DNA from 2 places in the Paenalcaligenes sp. Me131 genome. Region 1 is predicted to be linked to the other one. Evidence: predicted binding sites of a transcription regulator. Region 1 holds the regulator's gene; the other holds the start of a gene.
The links. Region 1 encodes FNR, which switches genes on or off when oxygen is low (the NO sensors DNR and NnrR bind a similar motif). Its sites were predicted from a motif close to TTGATNNNNATCAA; they were not measured.
Positions count from the first base shown of each region.

Region 2: hemN (oxygen-independent coproporphyrinogen III oxidase) is a predicted target of FNR. The motif match lies at 1,996-2,009, and genes of this name have one in related genera.

Region 1 is NZ_JBKQGY010000001.1:152,742-158,704, forward strand. Features, by position in the region: gene ccoP (cytochrome-c oxidase, cbb3-type subunit III) at 1-337, shown strand, start outside; gene ccoG (cytochrome c oxidase accessory protein CcoG) at 374-1,882, shown strand; gene ACLPHM_RS00800 (hypothetical protein) at 1,907-2,140, shown strand; gene fnr (fumarate/nitrate reduction transcriptional regulator Fnr) at 2,241-2,966, opposite strand; gene clpB (ATP-dependent chaperone ClpB) at 3,300-5,894, shown strand.
Region 2 is NZ_JBKQGY010000001.1:1,137,431-1,143,393, forward strand. Features, by position in the region: gene ACLPHM_RS05480 (NAD(P)H-dependent flavin oxidoreductase) at 1-469, opposite strand, end outside; gene hemN (oxygen-independent coproporphyrinogen III oxidase) at 494-1,924, opposite strand; gene ACLPHM_RS05490 (monovalent cation/H+ antiporter subunit A) at 2,130-5,081, shown strand; gene ACLPHM_RS05495 (Na+/H+ antiporter subunit C) at 5,081-5,428, shown strand; gene ACLPHM_RS05500 (monovalent cation/H+ antiporter subunit D) at 5,428-5,963, shown strand, end outside.

The DNA of each region.
Region 1 (5,963 bases):
TGTGTTGACTCCAGGTGAAGCGTCTGACATCGCTCAGTATGTGCGTTCCTTGAACAGCTTGGCTCATGACCAATCTCGTGTACCGTCTGGCAAAAAACTGTTTGAACAAACATGTTTTGCATGTCACGGCGCGGATGCTAAAGGCAATCAATTGTTGGGGGCTCCTGACCTGACTAGCGGTAACTGGCTGTATGGCAGTTCAGAGGCCGTGATTGTTGAAGGTATTTTGAACGGTCGTGATAACCAGATGCCAGCCCAGAAAAACCGTCTGACTGAAGAGCAGATTCGCTTGTTGGCCGGTTGGGTTTGGGGCTTAAGCAACAGCACAGCCAAGTAAGCATTGTGATGTGATTATTGTAAGTTGAGGTGTAGCATGAGTAGTGACGCTCCCCATCGTCATCCAGACGAAGGAAATACAGAGCAGGTACCGGAATGGCGGCCACCTAGTTCCTCCAAGCCGGTGACAGCTAAAGCGTCCGCTCATGCTGTGAAGGTCGTCGACATTAATCAGAAGATCTATGCTCGATCGGTAAAAGGGGTGTTCGCCAATTGGCGAATCGCCCTTGTATTCCTCACCCAGATTATTTATTACGGTCTGCCTTGGTTGCAGTGGAATGAACGCCAAGCCGTCTTGTTTGATCTGGGTACGAGGAAGTTCTATTTGTTCGGCATTGTGATGTGGCCACAGGATATTATTTACCTGACTGTGCTGCTGATTTTGTCGGCATTCTCGCTGTTTCTCTTTACCGCAATGGCAGGGCGTTTGTTCTGTGGTTACGCCTGTCCGCAAACGGTATATACCGAAATCTTCATGTGGGTTGAACGCAAGGTGGAAGGCGACCGTATGGCTCGCATCCGTCTGGATGAGGCTCCTTGGAGTGCTAAAAAACTGCGTCTCAAAGCCACAAAGCATTTCTTGTGGATAGTGATTGCGCTGTGGACTGGTTTTACATTTATCGGTTACTTCGCACCTATTCGCGAGTTAGGCGCGCAGATTCTAGATTTCACATTGGGTCCATGGCAGTGGTTCTGGTTGTTCTTCTACGGTTTTGCTACCTGGGGGAATGCAGGCTTTCTGCGTGAGGCAATCTGTAAGTACATGTGCCCGTACGCACGTTTCCAAAGCGTGATGGTGGATGACGACACGTTTGTGGTGAGTTATGACCACGTGCGTGGTGAGCCTCGTGGTAAACGTTCTAAAAAGGTAGACCACAAAGAAGCGGGCTTAGGGGACTGTGTAGACTGTACGCTCTGTGTACAGGTCTGTCCGACCGGCATCGATATTCGAGAAGGGCTGCAATACATGTGTATTGGGTGTGGGGCCTGTATCGATGCCTGTGATGATGTGATGGAGAAACTGGATTACCCCAAAGGGCTGATTCGCTATACCTCTGGTCGCGCTATTACCGAGCGTTTGAGCCAGTCTCAGGTACGCCGACACATGTTTAGGCCTCGTATCTTGGTGTATATTGCAATCTTGAGCCTTATTACTGTGGCAGCGGCCTATTCGCTGGTAGCCCGTAATGATCTGCATATGGATGTCATCCGTGATCGTGGGGTAATGGGGCGTGAGATTCCTGGCGGCTACATAGAGAATATCTATAGACTGCAAATGATGAACAAGTCCGAGCAGCCTATGCGTATTGAGTTAGAGGCTGAAGGTTTCCCAGGTATCACGATTAGTACAGTGAACAGCGGTAGTGCAGAAATAGTCGTACCATCAGCAACGAACGAGTTGATTCCTGTACACGTACGGGTTCCGGTAGAAGCTGGTTTGAAAGAAGGTATGCACGATATTGTGATTACTGCTCGAAAACCCGCAAACGCTGAGTCTGGTGAAGAATTCATCAGTGAGAAAACACGATTTTATGTGCCTCGCTAAGGCGCACACGATAAAGGACCTATCATGGCAAATGCAATAGATCAGGAATTGGATACGCAACCGTGGTTTAAAGAGCCTTGGCCGTGGATTCTCATGGCGGGCCCATTTGTGGCTATGGTTGGCTGCGCGATCACTATCGCTTTGGTATTGCAACCTACAGGGGTAAGCGAAGAGATTAGTGATGGCGGGCAGAAGCGTGGTTTGGTGGTGACCAGAGATCAAGCACCTGAGGCTCCTGCCGTAGTAGAAGCAGAGTAAAGCCACTACGCAGCAATAAAAAATCCCACGTTGTTACGTGGGATTTTTTTATGATGCCTTAAGCGTTGCGACGTTGAAGGCTTGCCAATAGGTCTGTGGCTTAGCAGTCTACCCCAGCCATTGCTTGCAGCGCAGGCAGGTCTAGGATCATGACTTCGCGTTGTTGTATACGCAGTAAGCCTTCACGGGCAAAGCGTGAGAACAGACGGCTAACCGTTTCTAGTGTTAGGCCCAAGAAGTTACCAATTTCTTCACGGCTCATGCGCAAAATGAACTGGTAAGGGGAGTAGCCCAAGGTAGACAAGCGTTGCGACAGGTTGATCAAGAAAGCGGCAAGACGCTGTTCAGAGCGTAATGCGCCCAAGTTCATGATCAGGGTATGAGCACGGTTGATTTCCTTACTCATTAGGCGACGCAGTTGTTGTTGCAAGATGGGAAGCTGCAATGACAGCTTATCTAGCTCGTTCAACGGCATCACACAGACCTCACTGTCTTCCAGTGCGATAGAGTGAGAGACATGGCGGTTATTTAATAACCCATCCATGCCAATAATTTCGCCCGGCAGCAAGAAGCCAGTAATCTGCACTTGGCCGGATGCGTCTTCCAGTTGTGTCTTGATGCTGCCTGTGCGCAAGGCATAGATGGCGTCTACTTCATCATCAAGGTGGAACAGGACAGAGCCTTTGGTCAAACGTATGCGTTCTTTGACCAGTTCATCCAGTTTCTGCAGGTCGTGGTTGGACATCCCCAGCGGCAAGCAGATTTCATTCAGCATGCAGGATGAGCAACGTATAGCATCGTGACTGACAGAGATTCGTTTTTGCATAGAAAGCGTCTGCGGTTGAAAACAGTTAGGTACAAAGACCGTAATGAGAGCTTATTTTCAAACGCAGCATAAAATTCGCACTTCGGAGTGAAGTGCCATAGTTAGTATTCTAGCGTATTTAAAAGCTCTTTTTGAAACATCAAGGATTTTGCTTTTTCTTTTATTTTAGTGGGTTGCAATAAATGTAAGAAAATGCAAATAAACACATAAATGATTTTAACAGGCTCTTGAAGTTTGGCCAGATGTCATCATCTATAAGTCAAGCGAAATTAAACTGGTGCAGTCTGTGAATACTCATCGCAAGATTCTGCACATTACCTAGAGTAAGGCAACATGCGAATTGATAAATTAACGACAAAATTTCAACAGGCTTTGGCTGATGCGCAAAGCTTGGCATTGCAACAGGGCAATTCTTATCTGGAACCTGTACACGTATTGGCTGCATTGTTGGCTGACGTGGATTCCGGAGCAGGCAGTCTATTGGCGCGTGCAGGTGTGGCCGTGCCGCGTTTACAAGCCGAAGTTAAAAAAGCAATTGATGCATTACCTCAGATTTCATCTGGGGATGTGAATTTAAATATTAGCCGCGAACTACAAAGTGCGTTGGCATTAACGGAAAAAGAAGCCACCTCACGTGGTGATACCTATATTGCCAGCGAATTATTTTTGTTGGTATTAAGCCGAGATAAAGGGCAGGCTGGCCGCTTATTAAAAGAAGCTGGTCTAAACGAGCAAGCGTTGGTTGCCGCGATTGATGCTGTGCGCGGTGGTGAATCGGTGAGTGACGCAGAAGGCGATGCCAATAGAGAAGCGTTGTCCAAATACACCACAGACCTGACTGAGCGTGCTCGTCTGGGTAAGTTAGACCCGGTGATTGGTAGGGACGATGAGATCCGTCGTTCTATACAGATCTTGCAACGTAGAACCAAAAACAACCCTGTGCTGATTGGTGAGCCAGGTGTAGGTAAAACAGCAATTGTGGAAGGGTTGGCTCAGCGTATCGTGAATAACGAAGTGCCTGAGAACCTGAAAAACAAACGTGTGTTGGTACTGGATTTGGCCGCCTTGTTAGCGGGTGCTAAATACCGTGGTGAGTTTGAAGAGCGTCTGAAAGCTGTCTTGAAAGAATTGTCTCAAGACGCGGGTAAAACCATTCTCTTTATTGATGAAATCCATACCATGGTTGGTGCAGGTAAAGCCGAAGGTGCGATGGATGCCGGCAATATGCTGAAACCAGCGCTGGCCCGTGGTGAGCTGCACTGTATAGGTGCCACGACCTTGGATGAGTACCGTCAGTACATAGAGAAAGATGCCGCGTTAGAGCGTCGCTTCCAGAAAGTGCTGGTGGATGAGCCTGATGTAGAGTCCACCATTGCGATTCTGCGTGGTTTGCGTGAACGTTATGAGTTGCACCACGGTGTGGTCATTACTGACCCAGCGATTGTGGCTGCTGCTGAGCTGTCTAACCGCTACATTACCGACCGATTCTTGCCGGATAAAGCGATTGACTTGATCGATGAAGCGGCTGCGCGTATTCGTATGGAGATTGACTCAAAACCTGAAGTCATGGATAGGCTAGATCGCCGCATGATTCAGCTCAAAATTGAGCGTGAAGCCGTGCGTAAAGAAACTGACGATGCGTCACAGCGTCGTTTGGCCACCATTGAAGAAGAGCTGGAGCGTTTGCAACGCGAGTACAACGATTTTGAGGAAGTCTGGAAAGCCGAGAAAGCGGCTGTACAAGGTACGCAGTCTATCAAGGAAGAAATTGAGCAGCTCAAAGCGGAAATGGCTGAACTGCAACGTAAAGGTCAGTTTGATAAATTGGCTGAGCTGCAGTACGGCAAGTTGCCCGAGTTAGAAGGCCGTTTGGCTACTGCCGAACAGTCTAAAGACAAGCTGGAAGACAAACCTAAGCTGTTACGTACTCAGGTAGGTACTGAGGAAATTGCCGAGGTGGTATCACGTGCAACCGGTATTCCTGTGTCTCGCATGATGCAAGGTGAGCGTGAAAAACTGCTGAACATGGAGCAGCACCTTGAGGAGCGTGTGGTAGGTCAGAACGAAGCTGTGTCGTTGGTGGCGGATGCGATCCGACGTTCACGTGCTGGTTTGGCTGACCCATCTAAACCTTATGGTTCGTTCCTGTTCTTAGGGCCTACCGGCGTGGGTAAAACCGAGCTGACCAAAGCCTTGGCGGCATTCTTGTTTGACTCTGAAGATCATTTGATTCGTATTGATATGTCAGAGTTCATGGAGAAACACTCGGTAGCCAGACTGATTGGTGCGCCTCCGGGCTATGTGGGTTACGAGCAGGGCGGTTACTTGACTGAAGCTGTGCGTCGTAAACCGTATAGTGTGATTTTGCTGGATGAGGTAGAAAAAGCACACCCCGATGTGTTTAACATCTTGCTGCAGGTATTGGATGATGGTCGTCTGACTGATGGACAGGGTAGAACGGTTGATTTCCGTAATACCGTGGTGATCATGACGTCTAACTTGGGTGCGCATCACATTCAGGAAATGGTTGGTGAGCCGTACGAGAAAGTGAAGTCGGCCGTGTGGGAAGAGGTCAAACTCTCCTTCCGTCCAGAGTTCTTGAACCGTATTGACGAAGTGGTGGTGTTCCACGCACTGGGCGAGGCACAGATTCAATCTATTGCCAAAATCCAGTTGCAACGTTTGGCACAACGTTTGGCTGACCGTGGTATGCAGTTAGAGGTTAGCGATGCGGCCTTGGCTGAGGTGGCAAAAGTTGGCTTCGATCCGTTGTTTGGTGCTAGACCGTTGAAACGTGCGATTCAGCAAAACATCGAAAACCCAGTGGCCAAGCTGATTCTGGAAGGTCATTTTGGTGAGGATGATGTAGTACCTGTGGACTGGCGTGACGGCAGTTTTGTGTTCGACCAGAAAGCAAGCAAAGCATAAGCCTGTTAGTGCTTGCGAAGCAAAAAGCCCCATCTCTGTGAGTGGGGCTTTTTTGCATCTAGGGCTATG
Region 2 (5,963 bases), 980 kb from region 1:
CCAACTGAATACCGCGAGCATCGGACAAGATAGGGATCAACGCCACATTAGGGTGGTCAGCGGTAAGCTCTGGTAAATCCAGCGGTAAACCTGCCCCCACCACCACGGCATCAGCGCCGCTTTCGCACGCTTGTTTCACATACGCCGCGTACTGCGACACAGCACGCATGATATTGACTGCCACGGCACCACACTCTTTGGCCAGTGCCTTGGCTTTACGAATCTCTCTGTCCAGAGCCTCTAAGTTCACCCTATCAATCAGGCTACTGTCTTTGCTCTTGTGTGTACGTTCCATCAAATCGGGATGATGGCGGCGCAAATCCACGCTAGAGATAGTCCCCATACCTCCTAGCGCAGCCACGCTACCAGCCAAACGGTGTGCCGACACACCTACCCCCATCCCGCCCTGAACCACAGGCAATAATGCCTTACCCTTTAACCGTAACCGCTCAACAATGGTTTCTAACACAGGGAGTCCTTTAACTTTTAACAATCAAATAAGCCGCGAGTAAGTCGCGGTAGTACGTTTATGCAGGTGGGCATCAAACACCATACTGATACCTCGCACAAACAAACGCCCCGTGTCAGTCACACGCAGCATACGCTCATCTACCGTGATCAGCCCAGCCTCTTCAAACTGGCTCAAACGCTGTAACTCATCACCAAAATACACATCAAAATCTATGCCGTGACGCTGCGAAACTAGCGCTTTGTCTACAGGCATACTGCACATCAACTGCATAATCACTTCAGCGCGCAATTCGTCATCAGCCGTCATCTGAATGCCGCGACTGACTGGCAAACGATTTTCGTCCAAACAGGCGTAGTACGCTTTTAAGGATCTATCGTTTTGCACATGCGTACCCTGCACCTTTCCTATAGCCGATACGCCAAAAGCCACTAAATCGCTGTCTGCACGCGTGGTATAACCCTGAAAATTTCGATGCAAACTCTGGTCTACACGCGCACGACTCAACTCGTCATCCGGTAAAGCGAAGTGATCCAAACCTATATAGTCATAGCCTGCATCCAACAAGCGCTGCGTGGCCATCAGGAAGATTTGCAAGCGTGTTTCCGCATCCGGCAAATCTTGCTCATTAATCAACCGCTGCGCTTTAAAACGTTGCGGCAAGTGTGCGTAGTTGTACAAGGCAATACGATCAGGACGCAGTGCAATCAACTGATCTAAGGTTGCGCTAAAACTCTGCACGCTTTGTTTAGGTAGGCCGTAAATCAAATCTGTATTAATGGACTGAAAGCCCACTGCCCTACTGGTTTCTATCGCTTTAGCCACCATGTCATAGGGCTGAATGCGGTGTATAGCTTCTTGCACCGCCACATCAAAATCCTGCACCCCAAAACTGGTGCGGTTAAAACCTAAACTCGCCAAATGCGCCAGCATCTGATCATCAATCGTGCGGGGATCAATCTCTACGCTGATTTCAGCGTCATCGGTAAAGTCGAAATGCTTCCTGACCTCTTGCATCAACAACGACATTTGGTCGTTGGACAAAAAGGTAGGTGAGCCGCCACCTAGGTGCAACTGACCCGTTTTACGGTCGTCACCCAAATGAGGGACCACCATCGCCATCTCTTTAAACAAGTACTGCAAATACTCTGCTGAACGTGATTTATCTTGCGTGATGATTTTGTTGCACGCACAGAAATAGCACAGCGATGTACAGAAGGGCAGATGAAAATACAGTGATAACGGCATTTGCTGCTTGCTGTTCGCACGCGCCGCTAGTGCGTCGAGATAATCTTGTTGCGCGAACTCTTCCAAGAATCGGTCGGCTGTAGGGTACGAGGTGTAGCGTGGGCCTGAGCTATTAAAACGTCGGATCAACGCCTCTGGAACTTGAAATGAAGCAGTTGCCTCGTTGATGGCACGCTGTTGTTGGGGTTGTGCCAATGCAATATCCATGAAACTCTCCAGAAACCTACAAAATACTTTGCAACCATCAACTATTCTGACGGCAATAGGACAATTCCTCATTGACCTTTATCAAGCACGTTCAGGGCAATTTCATTTTTTTTAGCAGATTATGTGTGGAAATTACCAGTAATATCGTATTATTAGAACATCGCCCTTTCCTCTGTTTTAAACATCTCGTCTTCCCCGGAGCCCGATGTCTTTGCTTGTCATCCTAGCCCTCCCCTTCGTTGGTGGGCTGATCTCATCGTTATTGTCTGCTGACTCCCGAAAACTTCAGGCTCCGCTTGCCGGGATGGTCGCCTTAACCTGTGCGCTTTTTACGCTAGTCAACTTCCCGGCCATATCCCGTAATGAGGTATTACTGTTTTCCTCTGACTGGATTCCGGCCTACAACATCTATTTCAACTTGCGCATGGATGGCCTAGCCTGGCTATTCAGTATCATCATCACGGGGATGGGTGCATTAATTGCACTCTACGCACACTACTACCTTTCCGCCCAAGAGCCTGTACGCCGGTTCTTTGCATTTTTGCAAATATTCATGGGAGCGATGCTAGGGGTAGTGCTGTCTGGAAACGTGATTCAGCTGGTCGTATTCTGGGAACTGACTAGCTTGTCGTCCTTCATGTTAATTGCCTACTGGTACCACCGCCGAGATGCGCGTCGTGGTGCCCGTATGTCTCTGATCATTACGGGTGGTGGTGGTCTCTGTTTGCTGGCTGGCGTGCTAATGATGGGACAAGTGGCCGGCACCTATGATCTGGGTGAGATTCTCATCTCAGGTGATCGCATACGTCAAAGTGCGTGGTATCCCGTACTTTTGTTAATGGTCGCCGCAGGAGCACTGAGCAAAAGTGCTCAGTTTCCTTTCCATATTTGGTTACCTAGAGCCATGGCCGCGCCGACTCCGGTATCGGCCTACCTGCACTCTGCCACCATGGTGAAAGCTGGTGTTTTCTTACTGGCACGCTTCTGGCCGGTATTAGCTGGCACCACCGAATGGGCCATATTAATTGGTGGATCAGGGCTTATTACATTGTTGCTGGGCGCCTATTTGGCAACCTTCCAGCGCGATATGAAAGGTGTCTTAGCCTACTCCACCATCAGCCACCTAGGCCTGATTACCTTATTACTAGGCATGAACAGTGCGATGGCACTGATTGCTGCCATCTTCCACATTATTAACCACGCTACCTTCAAAGCCTCCTTATTTATGGCGACTGGTATTGTGGACCACGAAACGGGTACGCGTAACCTCAATAGGCTATCCGGTTTACGTTACGCCATGCCTATTACCGCCTTACTAGCAAGCGTGGCGGCAGCGGCGATGGCGGGTGTGCCGTTGCTCAATGGCTTTCTCTCTAAAGAAATGTTCTTTGCTGAGGCCGTAGAGACTGCTAATGGCAGCTCTTGGGATTACGTCATCCCTCTGATTGCGGTGATTGCCAGTGCGTTTAGTGTGGCCTACTCCTTGCGTTTCATCATGCAAGTATTCTTTGGCCCTCCTGCCAAAAACCTACCTCGTGAGCCACACGAGCCCCCTATACAAATGCTAATCCCCAGCATCATCTTAGTGCTGATCTGCTTGGCTGTAGGGATGATTCCAGGTTACACCGTTGCCCCCTTCTTGGATGTAGCAGCGCACTCCATCCTAAACCTAAAAATGCCAGACTTCAGTCTGCGCATATGGCATGGCTTCAACCTCCCGTTAGTGATGAGTATTATTGCCATGCTAGGTGGGGTGATATTGGTGTTTTTGCTGGACAACTACCGACAAGGACGCTCAGACCGTGCGCCTATTTTGTACCGCGTAGATGGCCAACGTATTTTTGAAGCCTTCTTGGGCTGGACAGAAACGGCTGCCGATTTCATCATCGACAAAACCTACTCACCTAGGCTACAGCGCCAAGTCCTACTCATCCTAATATCCACCTTGGTGGTTACTGCTTTGCCACTATTGCGTGGTACTTGGTTTATTCCACAACAATCCACGGTAATGGATCCCCTCTTTGCGGTGATGTGGATAGCTGGCGCTGCCTGCGCCATTGGCGCAGCCTACCAAGCCAAGTTCCATAGACCAGCAGCCCTGCTACTGTCTGGTGCTGCGGGCTTAATCACCAGCTTGACCTATGCTTGGCTATCAGCGCCAGACTTGGCCTTGACACAATTAGCAGTAGAAGTAGTCACTGTCGTATTAATTCTGCTTGGGTTGCGCTGGTTACCTAAACGCCTGCCTACCGATGAAGACGATATATCCCCGCTATCGCGCTTTAAAGCCTTGCGTCGCCGTAGCCGAGACTTAACCATTGCCGTACTGTCGGGTGCCGGTCTATCGGTGCTGGCATACACTATTATGACCAGACCTCCCGTTGAGGATGGCGTATCCCCCTTCTTAGTCCAGCAAGCCTTGCCATTAGGCGGTGGTGCTAACGTGGTGAACGTGATTTTGGTGGACTTCCGTGGTTTTGACACCTTTGGTGAGATCACAGTACTGGGCATTGTGGCGCTTAGCGTCTACGCTTTGCTACGCCGCTTCCGACCACCTATTGAAACCATTATGACGCCACTGGAAATTCGTCATAAATATGGTCAGCTCATACAAAAAGCGGAAGTGTTGTCCCCCCTAGAGTCAGCCACTTTCGAAGAGCCTGATCCTAACCAAAACGTACCTTATGGCGTGACAAAAGTCCCTGCCATGTTGATGCGAATTCTGCTGCCTATTGCCGCACTGATTTCCATTTACTTCCTGCTGCGAGGCCATAACCTACCCGGCGGTGGTTTTGTGGGCGGCTTAATCATGGCAACAGCCATTTTGATACAGTACATGGTGAACGGTATTGTATGGGTGGAGTCACGCCCCTTGCTGCACCCACAAATGTGGATTTCACTGGGTATGTTGTTTGCCGGTTTTGCTGCCATGATCGTATGGTGGTTCAACCGTCCATTCCTCGCTGCGCTGGAATGGCATGTAAACCTACCGTGGGTAGGTGAAGTTCACGCCACTAGTGCTCTGCTCTTTGATATAGGGGTATACATGCTGGTGGTAGGCTCTGCTATTTTGATGTTGCTGGCGCTGGCTCACCAGTCCCTGCGTTTTTACCGCAAACTGCCCGCCCCCCAAGACTCACTCAGTACCAAAGAATAATGGAAATCGTTCTCTCTTTAGCTATAGGTATTTTGGCAGGCTCAGGCGTCTGGTTACTGCTGCGACCCCGTACATTCCAGGTCATTATGGGTCTATCCTTATTGTCCTACGCCGTGAACCTGTTCATCTTTTCCATGGGGCGTATCACCCTTAATGCCCCCGCAGTCATCAACGCCGAACTAGGTGCTGACCCCAGCAACTACGCAGACCCTCTGCCTCAAGCCTTAGTGCTGACAGCCATTGTGATCGGCTTTGCGACCACCGCTCTTTTTCTAGTAGTACTACTGGCCAACCGTGGGCTAAGCGGCACTGACCACGTAGACGGCCGTGAGGAAAATGAGCTGTGATGCTGTTGAAACACCTGCCTATTTTTCCCATTATCATTCCACTGATTGCAGCAGGTTTAATGCTGCTGCGTCAGGATAAGTTCCGCCGTTACAAAATAGTACTTAGCGTCATTTCGTTTACCCTGCAATTGCTGGTCGCCGTTCTGCTGTTGAATATGGCTGACGGCACCATCGAAACCCTATGGCCTGACGGTGTAGGCGTCTACTTGCTGGGCGACTGGCCTGCTCCTTTTGGCATTGTGGTGGTAGTTGATAGGCTATCCGCCCTCATGCTGCTACTCACTGCAGTACTGGGTGCTACTACATGGGTCTATGCCACCGCGCGCTGGGATAGATCGGGTGTACATTTCCACCCTTTATTCCAGCTATTGCTGATGGGCTTAAACGGTGCTTTCCTGACAGGCGACCTGTTTAATCTGTTTGTATTCTTTGAAGTATTGCTCGCTGCCTCGTACGGTTTGATGCTGCACGGCTCGGGCAAAGCCCGTGTCAATGCTGGCTTGCACTACATTGCTGTCAACCTGATTGCTTCGTT